2 regions of the Paenibacillus woosongensis genome follow, and region 2 is predicted to be linked to the other one. Evidence: riboswitches for the same ligand, from Rfam matches in the RefSeq annotation. Region 2 holds a riboswitch; the other holds the start of a gene.
What was found. A riboswitch is a leader RNA that binds a small molecule or an ion and turns the genes downstream of it on or off. The one in region 2 is predicted to bind FMN.
Positions count from the first base shown of each region.

Region 1: linked by a shared signal. The riboswitch ahead of QNH46_RS06420 (DMT family transporter) and the one ahead of ribD (bifunctional diaminohydroxyphosphoribosylaminopyrimidine deaminase/5-amino-6-(5-phosphoribosylamino)uracil reductase RibD) in region 2 are both predicted to bind FMN.

Region 1 covers NZ_CP126084.1:1,469,014-1,479,135, forward strand. Annotated here, with positions in the region: gene QNH46_RS06370 (outer membrane protein assembly factor BamB family protein) at 1-61, shown strand, start outside; gene QNH46_RS06375 (stalk domain-containing protein) at 327-1,124, shown strand; gene QNH46_RS06380 (methionine ABC transporter ATP-binding protein) at 1,353-2,117, shown strand; gene QNH46_RS06385 (methionine ABC transporter permease) at 2,110-2,793, shown strand; gene QNH46_RS06390 (MetQ/NlpA family ABC transporter substrate-binding protein) at 2,853-3,698, shown strand; gene QNH46_RS06395 (hypothetical protein) at 3,705-3,914, shown strand; gene QNH46_RS06400 (hypothetical protein) at 4,209-4,562, opposite strand; gene QNH46_RS06405 (hypothetical protein) at 4,784-4,960, shown strand; gene QNH46_RS06410 (ABC transporter permease) at 5,208-5,960, opposite strand; gene QNH46_RS06415 (ABC transporter ATP-binding protein) at 5,948-6,700, opposite strand; FMN riboswitch at 6,948-7,100, shown strand; gene QNH46_RS06420 (DMT family transporter) at 7,229-8,209, shown strand; gene QNH46_RS06425 (choice-of-anchor I family protein) at 8,891-10,122, shown strand, end outside.
Region 2 covers NZ_CP126084.1:3,211,868-3,221,989, reverse strand. Annotated here, with positions in the region: gene QNH46_RS14800 (spore germination protein) at 1-1,590, shown strand, start outside; gene lysA (diaminopimelate decarboxylase) at 1,700-3,031, shown strand; gene QNH46_RS14790 (peptidylprolyl isomerase) at 3,146-3,583, shown strand; gene tlp (small acid-soluble spore protein Tlp) at 3,742-3,966, opposite strand; gene QNH46_RS14780 (hypothetical protein) at 4,676-4,957, shown strand; FMN riboswitch at 5,091-5,267, shown strand; gene ribD (bifunctional diaminohydroxyphosphoribosylaminopyrimidine deaminase/5-amino-6-(5-phosphoribosylamino)uracil reductase RibD) at 5,585-6,688, shown strand; gene QNH46_RS14770 (riboflavin synthase) at 6,724-7,404, shown strand; gene QNH46_RS14765 (bifunctional 3,4-dihydroxy-2-butanone-4-phosphate synthase/GTP cyclohydrolase II) at 7,450-8,688, shown strand; gene ribH (6,7-dimethyl-8-ribityllumazine synthase) at 8,718-9,185, shown strand; gene QNH46_RS14755 (segregation and condensation protein A) at 9,304-10,101, shown strand; gene scpB (SMC-Scp complex subunit ScpB) at 10,070-10,122, shown strand, end outside.

The DNA.
Region 1 (10,122 bases), 1.7 Mb from region 2:
TGCATTGACCCGACTGAGTTTAAAGGAACTGGAGTCCATATTAAAGAGCTCGGAGAAGTAGGCGCTGTTAACCAGAGCAATATATAAGGTGTGCTTGAAGCCGAGAAACAGCCACGTTGCAAGTGGCTGTTTCTCGGCTTCATTGGTTAGTTCATTATGTATTAAGCAACCAAACTAATCCTGAGAAGGGTACTCTCCGTCGAGGCAAATGATAAAATTCAGGGCTAGAAATGGCTGCATATTATTATGAGGCTGACTTGAGCCAGTTGGTGATAATGCGGTTGGATTCATAGTTGTATTGGAAATAGAATCATAGAGCGGGAGTTGTGTCTGCTGTCCAGGCCGGCCTTCTCGCGGTGATTGCGCCCAAATATGGTTGCCTGCAGTATTCGCGCTTCCTGGTGATCGGAACCGCACTTGTTCTGTTGTTGACTTTTTCCGCTGGTGTGTCTGCAGCATCTACATTGGAGCGCATTCAAGCTAACTTGAACCACGGCATTTCGTTTTTGCTGAACGGACAGGCATGGACGGCTAAAGATGCCAACGGGGCGAAGGCTGTTCCCATCAGTTATAAAGGGACGACATATGTACCGCTGCGCGCTGTGGCCGAGGCTACAGGGGCGGACATTCGCTTCGATGCGGCCAAACAGCAAATTTCGATTACGACGGGACCGGTTGCCCAAACTCCGGGCAAGGGAGAGCGCAGTCCTTTTAGCGTAGATAACGTATCTCACTTCAAATGGAGCTACTATACAAGCGGCATCACTCGGAACAAGGCTGATTTGCAGTTCGGAGAGACGCAATACGAAGCCGCATTTATGGTTACGGGCGTGAACAGTGCCGGACAAGGCGTTGCTTTTAAAGTCAAGGACGGCACGAAAAAAGTCGGCGTGTTGGTTGGCTTCAAAACGCCGAAGTCCGATAAAGTATACTCTGGAAGCTATACGATTGCCGACAAGGATGGACAAGCCTTTGCAACCGGTAAAATCGAAAACGGCACCGTAGCAGAAAACGTCCTGGTGCTGCCTAACAACACAACCGAGCTGTACGTTAAATTTATCGGACCGGCCGGGGAGGATTCCACGGGCTACGTCATTTGGGACGAAAGCTGGCTGGAGAATTAATTTAAATTATGTCTATGTAAATAATCAGCTTTAAAGCCGAGAGATAACCGCTTGTATGCGGCCGTCTTTCGGTTTTTTGCATGGTTATTGCTATGTTGTAGATTAGTGTATTTATTAAAATTAGTGACACAGTGACTCTAATCACGTATAATCATAACAAGATATAGAGTATAACAGATGTTTGAAATTAGTAGTACAATTTCAAGATGGTTAAAGGGGGACAATCGAATGATATCCCTGCAGGAGGTTAGCAAGAGCTATGGCCAGCAGCGAAATGACAGATTAGCTGCGGTTCAGGAAGTAACTCTCACGGTTGAGGAAGGAACGATTCATGGCATCATCGGACCTAGCGGCGCAGGAAAATCCACGCTGCTGCGGCTGATGAATATGCTGGAAGCTCCGGATGCAGGGAGGGTCATCATAGCAGGCCAGGATTGGACCGTCCTGAGTGAAGGCGAGCTGCGCCGGGCGAGAAGATCCATCGGCATGATTTTTCAGCAATTCAACTTGCTTCAGAATCGTACGGTCAGCGGCAATGTCTCCGTTCCCCTGGAGTTGGCTGGCCTGCCGAGGAAGGAACGGGCTGAGCGGGTTCGCGAGTGCCTGCGGTTTGTCGGGTTATCGGACAAGGCGGAGGAATACCCGGCGGCGCTTAGCGGAGGGCAGAAGCAGCGGGTAGCGATAGCCCGCGCTCTGGCGAATCACCCGAAGGTACTGCTCTGCGACGAGCCGACCTCATCCCTCGATCCGAATACGACGAATGATATCCTTGGCGTCTTGAGGCATGTGAACGAGACCTTGGGCGTCACGATCATTATCGTCACGCACGAGATGGATGTGGTAGCGCAGCTATGCCAACGGGTCTCCGTGATGGAGGACGGCCGGTTGACGGACAGCTTTGCACTGCAGCCTCAGAACCGTGCCTCTGCGATCCTGTCACCGAAATCGTACAGGGAACAGCTGTTGGGTACGGAGGGGCTTAGCGATGTTTGATATTTCTGTCATGCTGGACAGTATGATTCAATACGAGGCTGAAATCAGGAAGGCGATCGGCGAGACCTTCTTCATGGTGGGAATATCGGTTGCCGCTGCCATCGTCTGCGGCCTGCCTGTCGGCACCCTGCTGTTCCTGTGCCGTAAAGGCCAGATCTACGAAAACCGCACCTGCTCATGGCTGCTTAACGGCCTCGTCAATATCATCCGCTCCTTCCCGTTTCTGCTGCTGGTTGTCTTCATGATTCCGCTCACCCGGATCATTGTGGGTACAGCAATCGGCACGGTGGCGGCCTCGATACCTTTGTCGGTCGTGGCGATTGCGCTCTATGCCCGGCAGGTGGAGCAGGCGCTGCTCGATGTGCCTCGCGGCGTGATCGAAGCGGCGCGCTCGATGGGTGCGTCCAAGCTGGAGATGATCGTCAAGTTTCTGTACGTGGAGGCTCGATCAGGCCTCGTGCTGGGATTAACTACGTCGACGATCAGCTATATTTCCTATTCAACTGTCGTGGGGATCGTCGGAGGCGGCGGGATTGGCGATTTTGCCATTCGATACGGATATCAGCGTTTTGAGACGGAACTGATGACCGGGGTGATCCTATTGATGATCGTGCTGGTACAGGGTATTCAATATGCAGGCACGACGATTTCCAAGTTGCTGGATAAGCGGTCATAGCTGCAAGATTTATAATTTTTTACATTATACTTAGAGAAATATTCGGAGGGAAACATACGATGAAAAAATGGATGCTCATGCTCTCATTACTAATGGTTGTTGTGGCCGGCTGCGGTAAACAAGCGGACAGCGGCGCAGCGAATAAGGAGGCTTCGCCTGCGGAATCGCAGCAGCAGCAGGAGGAGGTCACGCTTAAAGTGGCAACCCTTATTCCGCCGATGACCGAGATCCTTGAGCTCGTTCAGCCGCTGCTGAAGGAAGAAGGCGTTAATCTGGAGCTTGTCGTATTGTCGGACAATATCCAGCCGAACGATGCGCTGGCGAATAAGGAAGTGGACGTCAACTTCTTTCAGCACGTCCCGTATATGGAGCAGTACAACCAGAACAAGAATGCTGATCTGGTAGCTGTACAACCAATCTATCACGCTGTATACGGCGCTTATTCGAAGCGTTATAAATCGATGGAGGAGCTGCCGGAGGGCGCGGTGATCGCCATCGCTAACGACCCTTCCAACATTGGACGTTCGCTGGATATGCTGGATAAAGCCGGCATTATCAAGCTGAAGGAAGGCGTCGGCATTGAAGCGACGCAAGCAGATATTATCGAAAATGAGAAGAACTATAAGTTCGAGGAAGTGGATTTGCTTATGCTGGCGCGGATGCTGGACGATGCGGATCTCGTGCTCATGACGCCGGCTTATGCGAGCCCGCTCGGCTTGACGCCGAAGAAGGACGCGCTATTGACCGAGACGGCGGAATCCGATTTCGCGATTACGCTAGTAGCCCGCGAGGATAACAAGGACTCCGAAGCGGTGCAGAAGCTGGCCAAGGCCATGTCCGGTCCTGAGGTGAAGCAGTTCCTGCAAGACAATTACGATGAAATCGCCATTCCTGCTTTCGAATGATTTCAAATGAACATTACACAAAAATCCGGGACTTCCCCATGCGGGAGGCCCCGGATTTTTGCTTCTAACGATATAGGTGATCCACAGGCTGCCCTAGATTTCAGAGAAGTGTATCAGGACTCAAAGCATGAAGAAGATGGCGCAAATGATGAGCAAGAAGGTGGAGAGCCAGAAGTAGAGAATTCTTCATCAGGAGAAGCCGAGTTCTGGACTTGATGGAGATGTCCCAGACTGGATGACGGATGGCGGAGACACTGGCGGTGTTCTTTGTGCGAATCATCATCTGGCATATGATAATAGCCTCTTTAACTTAATCCCTTAACATACGAAATTGATACATTACCGTTTTGGTGTGAGGCTTGGGAGCTGGGAGAAGCAGAAGAAAAAGGACAGTGACTCATTTGTATGTCCTGAGCGCGGTTACGAACAACCAAGGCATGTGACTGCGAAGATATTACCTAATGAGTAGAGAAAAGGAGCATTCTATGTTAACTGAATGCTCCTGATCTATTAAGGCCAATATGGATTGAAGTAAACGTAACCCTTATAGGTCACATAATGGTAACCTGAACCATCGTTACTAATAACGGTGAGGTAAGGATTAACCAGTTGTAGTGTTCCTGTAAACCTACCAGCTGGAAAGTAAGTAATGTGGTAGTAATTAAGTGATGGACCAGAAGAATCTTTCTCTCCCTTTCCAAAATTAATAGTTCTAGAAACTTCTACATATTTCGGAGAGGTATCATAGAAGTCATTAGCCTTATTTGCTGCACTGGCTGTTGATGCTGGCAATACTGAAGTAATAGCAATTAAAAATGTCAAGAAGAGAGTGATAAAAGATATTCTTTTTAAACTAAATTTCATAGATTACACCTCCTTTTTTAATTAATATATACATTTATGGAAAAAAAATCAATTATATTTTAAATATAATATGTAAATATAGAAATTAAAGGTATTTAATTGAATATAAGATTAGGATGATATTAGTAAATGTAATAGATAGATGACTATGCTTACATGATGAGTTTGAGTTGATAAGTTAATGCACAGTTCAATCATATAGCGCGTAAGGGGGTATGGTGATGCTGGACGAAGGACTTAAGACGGAATCATGGACTTCGGAGCAGATCAATGTGCACCTTCAGCGGATCGGAGCGGATAAGCTGCCAAACATAGTTGTAAGTAGTCGATTGGATAGGGCTGCTCCACAAATAGCAATGAAGAGTGGACGGTACCACAAACGGGGCGGAGAGTATTGATTCTCAAATCACACTGAAAATATCCCGTATATTATTACACAAAATATTTTCACAACGAAGACCCCTATATCCTCTTTCCGAAAGCAAGTGAGCAGGAAATCCAGCGTACGAAATTCCTGCTCGGAAAATATACAAGTATGATTTCTTTGATGCGAGACTTCGAGGAGAATGAACAGGATTTGAAGCAGGTGGCCATTTACCTTCGCCGAACTGTATCATTCATGCTTCACGTACAAATGTCATATCGTTATTCGACCCGGCGCAGACGCAAATCCTTCGTAAACCATTGACGGTAGCTGAGCGTGCTGAGCAGGATGCTGGTAATGGCGGCGGAGCTGGTAAAGGCAAATACGATCAGAATTTGATAGCGAACCGCCTCGACGGGATCGGCTCCGGCGATGATCATGCCGGTCATCATGCCCGGCAGCTGGACGAGCCCAACGGTTTTCATTCCATCGATCGTCGGGATCATACTCGATTTCACGGAGCGTTTCATGACATCCTGAACCGATCTCCGAGCGGATGCGCCCAGGGAGAGCAGCGTTTCGATTTCGCCGCGCGAGGCAAGGATATCGCGTTTGAACTGGTTCAGGAACAATCCGGCTACCACCATGGCGTTGCCAATGGTCATGCCGCTGATCGGAATGATGTATTGGGGTGTTGGCTCTATAATGTCCAGACCCAGCAAGAGGCCCATCATGAGCAATTCCGTGGCTGCAATGGCGATGGCTACTCTCCACCAGATTCCTGCCAGTCCTTTGCCCCGCTTGGCGGCATTGCTGGCAGCGACGGTAATCATGAATATGACGATGGCTATGATGAATAACGGATGATTGCTGTTAAATACAAACTGAAGCACATAGCCGACGAACAGCAGCTGCGCAGCGGCACGGATCGTTCCGCTGGCGATATCCTTCTCCAGATCAAGCTTCTGCCATACGGAGATCAGCATCGTGACCATCACGAAAATGATTGTAAAGCTGAGTGCTAAGAGAGACATAATTCACCTCTGTCCAGCGGCTGATTCAGGAATTTGCGGGCAAGACCTGTCTCAGGCTGCTCAAAAAACTGCTTCGCCGGTGTCCTTTCCAGCAAGGTGTGATCACCCATAAACCAGACATAATCGCTGATCCGGGCAGCCTGCTCCAGTTGATGCGTCACCCAGATCATGGCGGTGCCTTCCTGGCGATGCCATTGTTGAAGCAGTTCTTCTACCCTTATGGCGTTGCTCTGATCCAGCGAAGCTGTGATTTCGTCGAGCAATAGTATTTTTGGCCGCAGCAGCAGCGACCGGATCAGGGCGATGCGCTGCTTCTCCCCGCCGGATAAATCGGCTGCAGTTTTGCTGAGGTCGATCGTCTCAAGGCCTGCTTGTGCAAGCAGCTTGCCCACAAGCGGAGCGTCGTAAGGAATGCGGTGCAATTGATGCACCGTCCGCAAATTATCCTCGACGCTGCCGGGCAGCATAACGGCCTGCTGGGCCACGTAGCAGACAGCTTTGCGCCATTCTATAGGATCGATTTGCGTGGAAGATATGCCCTCTAGGCGGATATCGCCTTCATCGGCTATATCCAGCAGGGATAAAATTCGCAGCAAGGTGCTTTTGCCTTGCCCTGACATGCCCAGAAGGGCAACGCGGTCGTGGCGGGCTACCGCTGCGCTGACATTGCTAAATAGAAGAGTCCCGGGCGAGTCGGCATGGCTCTTCTTCAATTGTTCCAATTCAAGCAGAGTAGGCAAGATGGTGGGCACCTCTTTTTTTACAGGATATTTATATAGTACATTTTAACAAACCGTTGGAATAAAAAGTGGATTACACAACGTATGAAATAATGTTATAATAATTGAAAGTGAAATGAATTTACATGAAACATGTCATGGGATGGTTTCAAGTGTGACTTCCTTCACTGGAATAAGTATTAATTTGTAGTATTCTAAATTCAAGGCAACAAACAGAGCTTGATAATAACAAAAATAACATTTGAATATGGATCTTCGGGGTAAGGTGAAATTCCTGACCGGCGGTGATAGTCCGTTCCTTGAACGGCCTTCAGCCCGCGACTCCCTGTCTGAATGAGGCAGGGACTGATCTGGTGAAAATCCAGGGCCGACGGTAAAGTCCGGATGGGAGAAGATCAAGGGTAAGCATGCTGCGGATTTGTCATGTCCAGGCAAGCTTATTTGATCAGCCCCCGTACAGGTCGACGATGTCGATGACGGGGGTTTTCTGCACATAAGACTCCGTATTCAAGGTAAGGAGACTGCAAGATGGAAAACGCAACTGTAGGAGTCAAAATCAAACCTTCGCTGCCGCTGCAGGCCGCCCGACCGAAAAGCGGGTTCTGGCTAGTCGTTCTCGGAGCTGCCCTTTGGGGGGCCGATCCGCTATTTCGCATCATTTTGCTCAAGTCGCTCACATCGGCGCAAATCGTGCTGCTGGAGCATATCATCATCGCCTTGATTGCCATTCCGGTCATGTGGAAGAATCGCCAGGAGCTGCGAGGATTGGGCTGGAAGCAAGCCGGAGCCCTGCTCTTCATTTCGTGGGGCGGATCGGCCATAGCCACCATCCTGTTCACGATGGGACTCGTTCATGGCAATCCCAATGCCGTTCTGCTTCTGCAGAAGCTCCAGCCGCTGTTTGCGATCGTCCTGGCAAGAATGTTGCTGAAGGAACGGCTGCCGCGTCATTTCTCTTGGCTGATTATTCTGGCACTGGCCGGCACCTATCTGCTGACCTTCGGCTTTACCCTGCCGATCGGGCACTGGAGCGAAATTGTACAGGTCGGCAGCCTGCTGTCGCTTGGCGCGGCGGCGCTGTGGGGCGGTTCTACAGTAATGGGCCGTCTGATGGTGGGCCAAATGAAATACGAGACGGTAACCTCGCTTCGCTTCGTGCTGGCACTGCCGTTGTTGTTCGCAATTACCTGGAACGAAGGGGCAGCTTGGAACATACCTACTGAGGCTGGCGCTTTTGCGGCCGTATCCTTGAATTTGCTCGGTCAAGCGCTGCTGCCAGGCTTGCTCAGCCTGCTCGTCTACTATAAAGGGCTCACTACGACCAAGGCCTCGGTCGCCACACTTGCAGAGCTAAGCTTCCCGATGGTCGGAGTACTTATCAACTGGATTGCCTTTCAGGAGATGGTCACGGTCGCTCAGGCCTTCGGTTTTATGCTGATCTGGGCTACGCTGTTCGTGATTTCCCGGCAGTCACAGGCAGCGCCTGATGCGGCACTTAAGTCTTCATAATTCATGTAGATAAGATGAACAACATGTACGTACTTGCCACATATTTATTTGTTGGGTTCAACTTATAATAAAATAAATGGATTTATAGTAGTTAGTTTTTGCAGCAAGAAGGGAAAAATAGATTTAAATGGATTTCATATCGCTAGAAGGAGAGAAGCTGCCCATGATGGGTGGGATCCATGATTTTAGAGTCTTAAATCCATCTACTTCCCTAAAACAATTGTTTGGAGTTTGATTAGATGCCTGTATTCCATTTAATTAGGACCGTTTGGTGTGCATCTTATGGTACAGCATCTTAGTACAACGGTTGATATATAATGAACTTGATCTGCCTGCTGCACATTCATTTCAATAGTTTATTTTATATAGAAATGATTGCTTTCGGATCGATCATCATCGTTGTCTTCCAGTGGAAGGCAGGTGGTGATCGATTTTTTGTGATACGCATCGCGGAGAAATGACCGCAAAATTTGGAGCAGCTCGGTCATATTCACCAGTGAGATGGCAATAAAGTATAACAAGGCCAGCGGATTCATCTTCCTGACAAGAAGAAGCCTGCTGTTTTTTTGCATTTATGGGTCAATCAGCTAATTTACATAAAGCGCTACATTTAAAGCGTTAACGATAACATTTGTTCTATATGATGGGGGCGATAGTAATCATCATACAGGGAGGGAATTCATGTTGCGAAATATGGGCAGGAGGATTGTATATTTACTGCTGGCGGTTCAGCTTCTTGCCGGCTCACTATTTACAGGGGCTGCGGCTTATGCTGAAGATGATAACGCAGCACTTGATCATTTGGAGCAGCTTGAGGCGGGAGAAATTGGCGCTGGCGGGCCGCAGGCTGGCGAACTCCAAACCGATGCCGGACAAGCCGGTCATAGACAACCTGCGGAAGCATATTCCGTAACGCAAAATGTATACGTTGCAGCGGCCTCTTACGATTTTACAGACAAGCTTTACATTCGCAAAATCGGTTCATACCGGGTTGGCTCCACCAACAAGGACGGCGGCGTGGCCGAGATCGTGAAATACAATAAAGGGAACGGGAGGTTCTACCTCGTTAACGGTTCCTCCAACCCGCCAAGCCTTGATATCGTCAAGCTGGCCGGCGGTGCTTTAACGAAGGAGAAGACGATTCAAGTCAAGGAGCTGGCAGAGACGGACGGCTTCCAATACGGCGACTTGACCAGCGTCGATGTACATGCGGAAACGAAGCGCATAGCTGTAGCAGTACAGGAAGCGGATGCGGCCAAAGCGGGCAAAATACTCGTCATGGATGAGGACGGGAATTTGCTGACGACTTACGAGGCCGGCGTGCAGCCGGACATGCTTCTGTTTACGCCGGACGGACGCTATATACTGACGGCGGATGAAGGAGAACCGCGGCTTGCCGGGATCGATCCGGAAGGCAGCGTTACGATCGTCGATACGCTGACCGAAGAGGTGACGCATGTTAAATTTGATGATCCTGCGGTGATCGATGATTTGGTGCATATCCGTGGAGCTTCCGGCGCAGACGGCAGCATCACTGGTCCGGGGAATAAAGCCGATGCCTTGTTCGATTTGGAACCGGAGTATATTGCCCTTTCTTCAGATGGAGAGACCGCTTATGTGTCGCTGCAAGAGAACAATGCGATCGCTGAGATCGATATCGTCGCCAAAACGGTAACAGCCGTGCGCGGGCTAGGAGTGAAAGATTTAAACGACCCGGCCAATTCGTTGGACTTGGTGAAGGACGGGACGATCAAGCTGGAGAATGTTCCATTCTTCGGCCAATATATGCCGGATGGAATAGCTGCCTATGATTTTGGCGGTCAGACCTATCTGTTTACGGCCAATGAAGGAGATGTCACCGAATGGCCTGACCGGGTGAACGGCACAACGCTTGGCAAGCTGCGAACCCGGCT
Region 2 (10,122 bases):
TCCGCCGAGGAGAAGGACGTTGTTGACAGGGAGAAGGGGCAGGGGGACGAGAACGAAGAGCTGCGGAATCAGAAGGTGGAGAATGAGCGTTCCGATACGATCGAGGAATCGGTCGTTTACTGGCAGAAGAGCGGCAGGATTAGCGAGGATCTAGATACGACGAAAAAAACGCTGGAGGAGGTCGTCGGACTCGGCAAGAGCTTTGATATTGATTTTCGCGAAATGACCTTCGGGGAGACGCGAACAGGGTTGTTCTTCATCAGCGGCTTTGCGAAGGAGGATATTTTACAGGAAATTCTGAAACGCTTGACATATTTGTCGCCCGATAATGTATCTTCCGGGGCGCTGCATGCTTTTTTTGACCTTTATATCCCGCATATCCAGGTAAAAAAAATCAATAAGCTGAGCGATGTCATTACGATGGTGCTCAGCGGAATGAGCGCCTTGTTCATTAATGGGGAGCAGGAAGCGTTAGTGATGGATACCCGGTCGTACCCGGTACGGAATCCGGAAGAGCCATCGCTCGAACGCGTTGTGAGAGGGGCGAGGGACGGATTTACCGAAACTCTGCTCACGAACATTACGCTTGTCCGCCGGCGGCTTCGCGATCCTGGCCTCACCTTTGAATTGCATAAGGTGGGGCGCAGAACGCAAACCGATGTATGCATCGCTTATATCGATGATATCGTTGATAAAACGCAGGTCGATTCCGTACGCGAGAAGATCACATCCATTGATATCGACGGCATTCCGCTAGCGGAAAAACAATTGGAAGAAGCGATCGTGCGCAAGGGCTGGAATCCCTATCCGCTAGTGCGCTACTCGGAGCGTCCGGATGTCGTTGCTTCGCACATTCTGGAGGGAAGGGTTGCGATATTTAGCGATACGTCGCCGAGTGTCATTATTTTTCCGACGACGTTTTTTGATTTGTGCCAGCATGCGGAGGAGAACAGGCAGACGGCATTTATGGGCTCCTATTTACGCTGGGTGCGGTTTGCCGGTATATTCGCTTCGTTGTTTTTACTCCCACTTTGGCTCCTCATGGTGATTCATCCCGAGCTTAAGCCAGCTGCGCTATCGTTTATTGGCCCACAGACCCAGGCTAAAATCCCGCTGATCGCCCAGTTTCTTCTGATTGAATTCGGCGTAGATCTGCTTCGGATGGCTGCGGTACATACGCCGACTCCGCTTGCTTCGGCGATGGGTCTGATCGCGGCAATACTCATTGGAGATATTGCTGTGAAAACAGGTTTGTTCGTCAACGAGGTCGTGCTGTATATGGCTGTTGCAGCCATTGGAATGTTTGCCACGCCGAGCTATGAGCTGGGGCTTGCCAACCGGGTGATTCGGCTGGGTTTGCTTATCGCTGTTGCGATTTTCGGCGGTCCAGGGTTTGTCGTTGGCGTGACGGCTTATATCGTTTGGCTGACGCTGCGCCGGTCCTATAATTCCTCCTATCTGTGGCCGTTTATTCCGTTTAATGCAAAGGCAATGGCCGCCATTTTGTTCCGCTTGCCGGTCATGACCTCCAAGCAAAGGCCATCCTTCAACAAGACAAGGGACCGCACTCGCATGCCGCGTAATGAGTAGCAGATCAGGTTGTCCGTAAAAAAATACAAATGATATTCACAAAAATCCATTTTTCAGTTCACCTAATGTTTGCTATACTGGTGTAAAAGTTGAAAGTGGAGAGTGCTAAATGTATTTACACGGTACTAGTAAAATTAATGCCAAAGGGCATCTCGAAATCGGCGGCTGTGATACCGTCGAACTGAAGCAGCAGTATGGTACTCCGCTATATATCGTTGATGAAGCACTTGTACGGCAAAGATGCCGCGAATATATGGATGCTTTCAAGCAATCCGGCCTGTCTTTCCAGGTAGCTTATGCGAGCAAGGCTTTCTGCGTGATGGCGATGTGCAGAGTTGTGGAGGAAGAGGGCCTGTCCTTGGACGTCGTTTCGGAAGGGGAGCTGTATACGGCACTGCAAGCCGGGTTCCCGGCGGAGCGGATTCACTTCCATGGCAACAACAAAACGTTGGATGAGCTGGAATTGGCCATTAGCGCGGGCATTGGCTGCTTCGTTGTGGACAATTTCACGGAGCTGCATATGCTGCAAGCAATCGCTGCTGAGAAGGGCGTCGCTGTGAACGTGCTCCTGCGCGTGACTCCTGGTGTGGAAGCACATACGCATGAATTCATTTCAACAGGCCAGACCGACTCGAAATTTGGCTTCGATATTGGGAACGGCTCGGCGAAAGAGGCGGTAGAGCTTGCCTCCGGCAGCCTGAATCTGCGTTTGCTTGGCCTGCATTCTCATATCGGTTCGCAAATTTTTGAAGTGGAGGGCTTCGAGCTTGCCGTAGAGCGCGTTGCTCAATTTGCGGCGGACGTCAAGGAGACGCTTGGCGTCGTGTTCAAGGTCATCAATCTGGGTGGAGGCTTTGGAATCCGTTACACCGAGGAGGATCAGCCGCTGCATGTATCTCAGTATGTCAAAGCGATTACAGATGCGGTGAAGAAGCACTTCGCATTAGTCTATGCGCAAATTCCAGAAATTTGGGTAGAGCCGGGCCGCAGCATTATCGGCGATGCCGGTACAACGTTGTATACGATCGGCTCGACGAAGGACATTCCCGGCGTGCGCAAATATGTTGCTGTTGACGGCGGGATGACGGATAACCCGCGTCCAGCGTTGTACGACTCCAAATACGAGGCCATGCTGGCGAACCGGGGCAATGATGACAACGAAGAGACGGTGTCGATTGCCGGCAAATGCTGTGAGAGCGGGGATATGCTCATTTGGGATCTGGAGCTGCCTAAGGCTAACCAGGGAGATCTGCTTGCTGTATCCTGCACAGGAGCGTATAACTACGCCATGGCCAGCAATTATAACCGTATTCGGCGTCCGGCGGTCATCTTCGTCCAGGATGGGGTTAGCGACGTTGTCGTTAAGCGCGAGACGCTGGAGGATATCATCTCGTGCGATGTCATTCCCGAGCGTATTTCCAAGCAGCCTTCGTTTAAATAAGGCTTAATCGTTCCGCCGCCAAAATTGGCGGCGGATTTTTTTGCTCATAACCCGATTTCATAGTAAACTGTAAGAGGTTTGTCTTACTGAGAATAAAGAAGGAAGTGATCCGATATGAAAAAAGGCAAGATCGTACTGGAAAAAGGCGGAGAGGTAGAAATTCAATTTTTGCCGGAAGAAGCGCCGGGCACTGTAGCAAACTTCGAGAAGCTGGCTAACTCCGGCTTCTATAACGGACTAACGTTCCACCGTGTTATCCCTGGTTTCGTGGCCCAAGGCGGCTGCCCAACTGGAAACGGCACAGGCGGACCTGGCTACACCATCAAATGCGAGACGGCTACGAATACGACGAAGCACGAGCGTGGCGTGCTGTCTATGGCGCATGCGGGCAAAGATACGGGCGGAAGCCAGTTCTTTATCGTTTATGAGCCACAGCCGCATTTAAACGGGGTACACACGGTGTTCGGAAAAGTGACCTCCGGCATGGAGTTTGTGGACGAAATCCGTCCTGGCGACAAAATGAAGGAAGTTACCGTTTGGGACGAAGCTTAATTAAAGCGAAGCTTGAAGAAGAATGGCATCGATCGGGAGATCGCTGTCATTTTTTTATTGAGGATGAACATAGTTGAAATAGCCAATAGGAAAGAGAGAACACAGGATAGGATGATCCTGGTTCTCTCTGAAGTTAAGAGTTAACAGGCAGGTTTGGATTACTTTCGAGCGTCGGCGGCTTCGTCTTTAACCTCTTCGCGGAAGCCTTCGATACTGTGCAAACGGCGTTCATTTTTAGCCTCGATTTGGGCCTTCTCTTCGCCGCTGATTTCGTCGGCATGCTCGCTTAAATAATCCTGTCCTTCACGGAAATTTTCAATGGTATCCTGGATGGCATCCTGTAATTTCTCCACATTATCGGAACGATCGTCCGGCTTGGCCACAATAATTACCTCCTTGTCAGCATGTTGTATGTAATTTTCCCGCCGACAAACGCTTTTATGCAAAGTGGCCGCTTGGTTTATTTCTCTGCAAGTACTCCCGGTCATAATAGCTTTTTCTCATCTGCGGTTATGTTCGAATCTTTCGTCGTAATAAAGGTCCTGCCAGCTAAACCGTGAATGTCCTCGTTTCATCTACTCACCTCACTGTTCCTTTTTTATGTTACCAAAATGGTATTATCACATAGTTAGCTCACGACAAATTTTAAGATTCCTTCTTAGCTAGAAAAGTACGCCGGGAAGCAGGAATATTATTAATTTTATTAGATATAAACAAGATTCTCTGTTATTTCATATTGTGTTCTCAGCTCCATCATGTTTTAATGTTAAGTAATCTCTTGTTACCAATTAGGTAATAATAGCATGAAATTTATGAATAATCAAACAAATGTTCTTATTATACCTTAAATTTACTAAAAATTAATTCACTAGTATTTTTTCTTATGTTTCAGGTGCTAATTTTGCATACCTATTGAAAATAATAGCTTGAAATTGAGTATTGCTAGAGATATTCTGTTCATCAAATAGATTGCTACCTAGTACCTACTACTAACGAATTAATGCAACCGTTTAGTTTGACAGTATTTTGCGCAAACGTAACCGGTTAAAAATAAAAAAAGTAAAAATTGATTGAAGTGGGAGGAGGACTCTTATGTATAGCTGTATCCATTGCGGTAGCGTCTACTTGAGAAAAGAGGATGCGGAAAAATGCGTTGATCAGGAGGTTGAGACGCCGCTTATTGAAGTGGGGAAACTATTAATAGATCACTCTTATGACCGGGAAACAGTCATCCGGTGCTTCAGTATCAAGAAAGCGGGGCATGAAATTTCCTATCAATTTGAGTGGCTTGAACCAGAAGGAAATGAGTGGAAATACGTATTTACTGTAAACAGCAATCGCTGCTTGAAGGATCATTTTTCAGAGCAAATATGATTGCAAGTTCAAATGAACAATAGGGTTGTGCAAGGTGTCCATGCAGATTAGCGCCTTGCTTTTTATTTTTTTTGGTGGTAACATCTTTACGAAGCCATTAATCAACACATTTAAGACAATAAAATATTTCCAACGTTAACTTCGGGGCAGGGTGAAATTCCCTACCGACGGTGATGACTGCTTGAAGACTCGATAGAATGAGTTTGAAGCTAGTACAAGTCCGTGACCCGCTTGCGCTACATAAGAAGCTTGCGGCTGAGCCGGTGAGATTCCGGGACCGACAGTATAGTCTGGATGGGAGAAGGAGACGCAGGATATATGACGTATCGACTACGAGTATATCTAATATAATCAAAGCATATTCTTTAAGTTCCAATTTTCACAATGACATGTTCATTCATGAGAATCATGTCATGTTGGAAACCGGGATACTTAAAGAGTTGGTTGAGCGACGACGGCTTGGGCTGCTTTTTGATGATTGGCCCCTATGTTCCGTTATGTTTTCGCATACCCAACTTTGTGTGCTTTCATTTTGCGTACATTTGCTCTCATGCCCCATCGGATTCCGGTGGGGCTTATTTGTTTGCTGCCGATGTTGCTTGAAGCAGGGTGGAGGTGAAACATATTTTGGAGATCATTAATGATGAGTACTATATGAGGCTAGCCCTGGACATGGCGGGCCGGTCTCAGGGACAAACCGGCATCAACCCGGTGGTTGGGTCCGTTATTGTAAAGGATGGAGCTGTCATCGGTCTTGGCAGTCACTTGAAGCGGGGAACTCCGCATGCGGAAGTTCATGCGCTGAATATGGCCGGCGAGGCGGCAGAAGGCAGCACGGTTTACGTGACGCTAGAGCCGTGCAGCCATCACGGGGCAACGCCTCCATGCAGCGAAGGCCTGGTCAAGGCCGGGGTAAGCCGCGTAGTTGTTGCTTGCGAAGACCCAAATCCACAAGTGGCCGGTAAAGGTATAGAGCTGCTGCGGCGAAACGGAATCGAGGTGGAGGTCGGTGTCCTGCGGGATGAGGCGATAAAGCTAAACCGGAAATTCATCAAATTCATTACGACCGGGATGCCGTATGTCACGATTAAGACCGCCAGTACGCTGGACGGGAAAATCGCTTCTAAAAACGGTGACAGCAAATGGATTTCAAACGCTGCATCAAGGGAGCGCGTACACACGATGCGCCATCGCCATCATGGGATTATGGTCGGTGTGGATACGGTGATCGCTGATGATCCTTCTTTAACGACGAGGCTATCGGTACCTGGCATTTCGCCGGCGAGAATCGTTGTCGACTCGACTCTTCGTATACCTGATGAAGCCAAGGTGCTCAGCGATAACGCCGTACAGACGATTGTGCTGACGACGGAGAAGGCTTCTGAAGCCAGGCGGGCACAGTTAACCGAGCGGGGAATCCAGGTTATTGTTAGCGGCAAAGGGCCGCAGGTCGATCTTCGTTCCGGATTGCGCAGGCTTGGCGAACTCGGCATTTCTTCGCTGCTTGTCGAAGGGGGAGGACGTCTTAACGGATCACTGCTTAATGGCAAACTGGTTGATGAGGTGGTTTTATTCATGGCGCCAAAAATCATCGGCGGTCTGAATGCGCCAGGCACCTTTGTGTTTGATGGCTTCGAACTTATGAAGGATGCGGTTGTCTTAAACGATATAACCGTGGAGCAGATCGGCGATAATGTTTGCATTTCGGGATATCCCGCTTGGAATGAATAGAGAATTTCAGAAGTTAATGGAAGGAGGGGGCTGAGTTGTTTACCGGGCTAGTGGAGGAAGTAGGCGCCATCAAATCGGTTCAAAGCAAGGGCGAGGCGATGGTCATCAGCATATTTGCAAACACGGTGACCCAAGGGATGAAGCTGGGGGACAGCGTCGCTGTCAACGGGGTGTGCCTGACGGCCACGCATTTTGACCGTTCATCCTTTTCGGTAGACGTTATGCCGCAAACGTACCGCCATACGAACCTGAGCCAGCTCAGATCGGGCAGCAAAGTAAACCTGGAACGAGCTATGGCTGCAAACGGCCGTTTTGGCGGACATATCGTTCAGGGGCACGTAGACGGAGTAGGAACGATCACGGGAGTGAAGCAGGATCAGAATGCGGTCGTCTTCGAAATTTCCCCTGCGAAGAAATCCCTGTTTAAATACATTATTCCTAAAGGCTCCATTACGGTCGATGGAATAAGCCTTACAGTCGTCCGCGCGGGAGGGCCTATCTTCAGCGTATCGATCATTCCCCATACTTTGGCAGAAACCGTTCTGGCGCATAAACGCCAGGGGGATACCGTTAATCTGGAATGCGATATCCTTGGCAAATATGTTGAGCATTTGCTCGCGTTCGGGAAAAAGAATTACGAGGATGAGCCGTCCGAGACCGAAGACTCCTCAATAGGCATCGATATGCCGTTTCTGATGAAGAACGGGTTCGCATAAGTCATATTGCTTCAATTAATCGTGCAGCTATAGGAGGGACCTATTATGAGTGATATTCAATTGGACCGGGTGGAGGAGGCCATTTACGAGCTCATGCGCGGCAAAGTCATTATCGTTGTCGATGATGAGGACCGGGAGAATGAAGGGGATTTCGTGGCTCTTGCCGAGAAGGCGACGCCTGAGGTCATCAACTTCATGATTACCGAAGGGCGCGGGCTCGTCTGTCTGCCGATTACTTCGGAGCGGGCGGAAGAGCTTGATTTAAAACCGATGGTTGCGCAAAATACGGACTATCATGGTACGGCTTTTACCGTATCGATCGACCATGTCGACACAACAACCGGCATATCGGCCTATGAACGTTCGCTTACGGTGAAGGCGATCATGGATCCCAGCGCGAAGCCTTCCGACTTCCGCAGACCAGGGCATATGTTCCCGTTGATCGCGAAGAAGGGCGGTGTTCTGCGGCGTGCAGGGCATACGGAAGCGGCGGTCGATCTAGCGCGGATGTGCGGTTCATATCCAGCCGGCGTCATCTGCGAAGTGATTAAGGAAGACGGAACGATGGCGCGCTTGCCGGATCTTGTGCAGATTGCCAAGCAGTTCGACTTGAAGCTGATCAGCGTCAAGGATTTGATTCATTACCGCAACGAGAAGGAGAAGCTCGTTACTCGGGAGGTGGAGGTACGCATGCCGACCGACTACGGTGAGTTCCGCGCGATCGCGTATACGAACGATGTAGACGCCAAGGAGCATGTCGCTCTCGTCAAAGGGGAAATCAGCAGCGAGGAGCCTGTGCTGGTGCGGGTCCATTCCGAGTGTCTGACCGGAGACGTGTTCCATTCCCACCGCTGCGATTGCGGGCCGCAATTCGAGGCAGCACTAAGGCAAATCGAAGAGGAAGGCAGCGGTGTCCTGCTATACATGCGCCAGGAAGGACGGGGCATTGGGCTGGTCAACAAGCTCAAGGCTTACAAGCTGCAGGAGCAAGGACTGGATACGGTTGATGCCAACCTGAAGCTCGGCTTCCCGGCTGACCTGCGAGATTACGGCATCGGCGCGCAGATTCTGAAGGATCTTGGCGTCCGTCAGATCCGGCTGCTAACCAACAATCCTCGTAAAATTACCGGACTTGAGGGCTACGGTCTGCAAGTCGTGGAACGTGTCCCTATCCAAATGAAGGAAAATGAGGACAACAGCAATTATTTGCATACGAAGCAGAAGAAACTGGGGCATTTGCTTCATTTTGACGACATCGAGCAGAACGAAACATCGGGCAATTAGACCATCATATAAATTGGAGGAATTGATTTATGGCACAAGTATTTGAAGGACATCTTGTCTCGGAAGGTTTGAAATATGGGATCGTCGTTGGCCGCTTTAACGAGTTTATAACGAGCAAGCTGCTTGGCGGTGCGCTGGACGCATTGAAACGTCATGGTGTAAAAGATGAGGAGGTAAACGTAGCCTGGGTTCCCGGAGCATTCGAGATTCCGTTTGCCGCACAAAAGATGGCCGAAAGCGGCAAATACGATGCCGTCATTACGCTAGGTACGGTCATCCGTGGATCAACGTCTCATTATGATTATGTATGCAACGAAGTCGCTAAGGGCGTAGCCGCGATCGGATTGAAAACAGGTGTTCCGACGATCTTCGGTGTAGTGACTACGGAGAATATCGAGCAGGCCATCGAGCGCGCAGGCACGAAGGCAGGCAACAAAGGCTGGGATGCTGCAATGGCTGCAATCGAAATGGCCAACTTGACGAATTTGCTAAAATAGTGCTTATTTAATGTAGTACCCTAAATTAGGGTACTGCATTTTTTATTCACTTTGCGTTCAATAAGGAAAGCAATAAGGAAAGCCTTTTGAACTGCCTCTAACGGGTGGAGGATGTCCATTGACGACAGTAACTTATAAACTGGATACCTTTGAGGGTCCGCTGGACCTGCTGCTTCATCTTATCGATAAGGCAGAGGTCGATATATATCAAATATCAGTCAGTGAAATTACCGATCAATATCTGGAATACCTGGATAACATGCAGGAGCTCGAGCTGGAAATCACGAGCGAGTTTCTCGTTATGGCAGCTACCCTGCTATCGATCAAGAGCAAGCAGCTGCTTCCTAAGCCGCCTGTGATCGAATTCGATGACGATTTCGATTATTTGATGGAGGATGAGGAGGATCCGCGGGACGAGCTGATCCGCAAGCTGATCGAATATCGCAAATACAAGGGGATTGCCGAGCATCTGCACGAGCGGGAATGGGAGCGAAGCCTGATCTTTACGAAGGAGGCCGAGGATTTATCGCCCTTCATGCCGGAAGTGCATGACAATCCCGTAAAAGGGCTGCATGCTGCCGACTTGATCGCTTCGTTTCAGAAGGCGCTGCGCCGCGCCGTGAAACGCAGCTCGGTCGCCCGAATTCACCGGGACGAAATTTCGGTCAAGGATCGGATCCGCGACGTAATCGCTGCGCTGGAGAGTACGGGCAGAGGCGGAAGGCTGCTGTTTTCCAAGCTGCTGCATCCGGAGATGTACCGTCATGAAATCGTGGTCACCTTTCTGGCGATATTGGAGCTGATGAAGATGAAGCAGATCGTATGTTACCAAAACAAACTTTTTGATGACATTGTGATGGAGTGGAGAGGGGAAGTAAAGGCAGATGAATTATCGGGACTTGAAATCGATTATTGAAGGATTGCTGTTCCTGGCCGG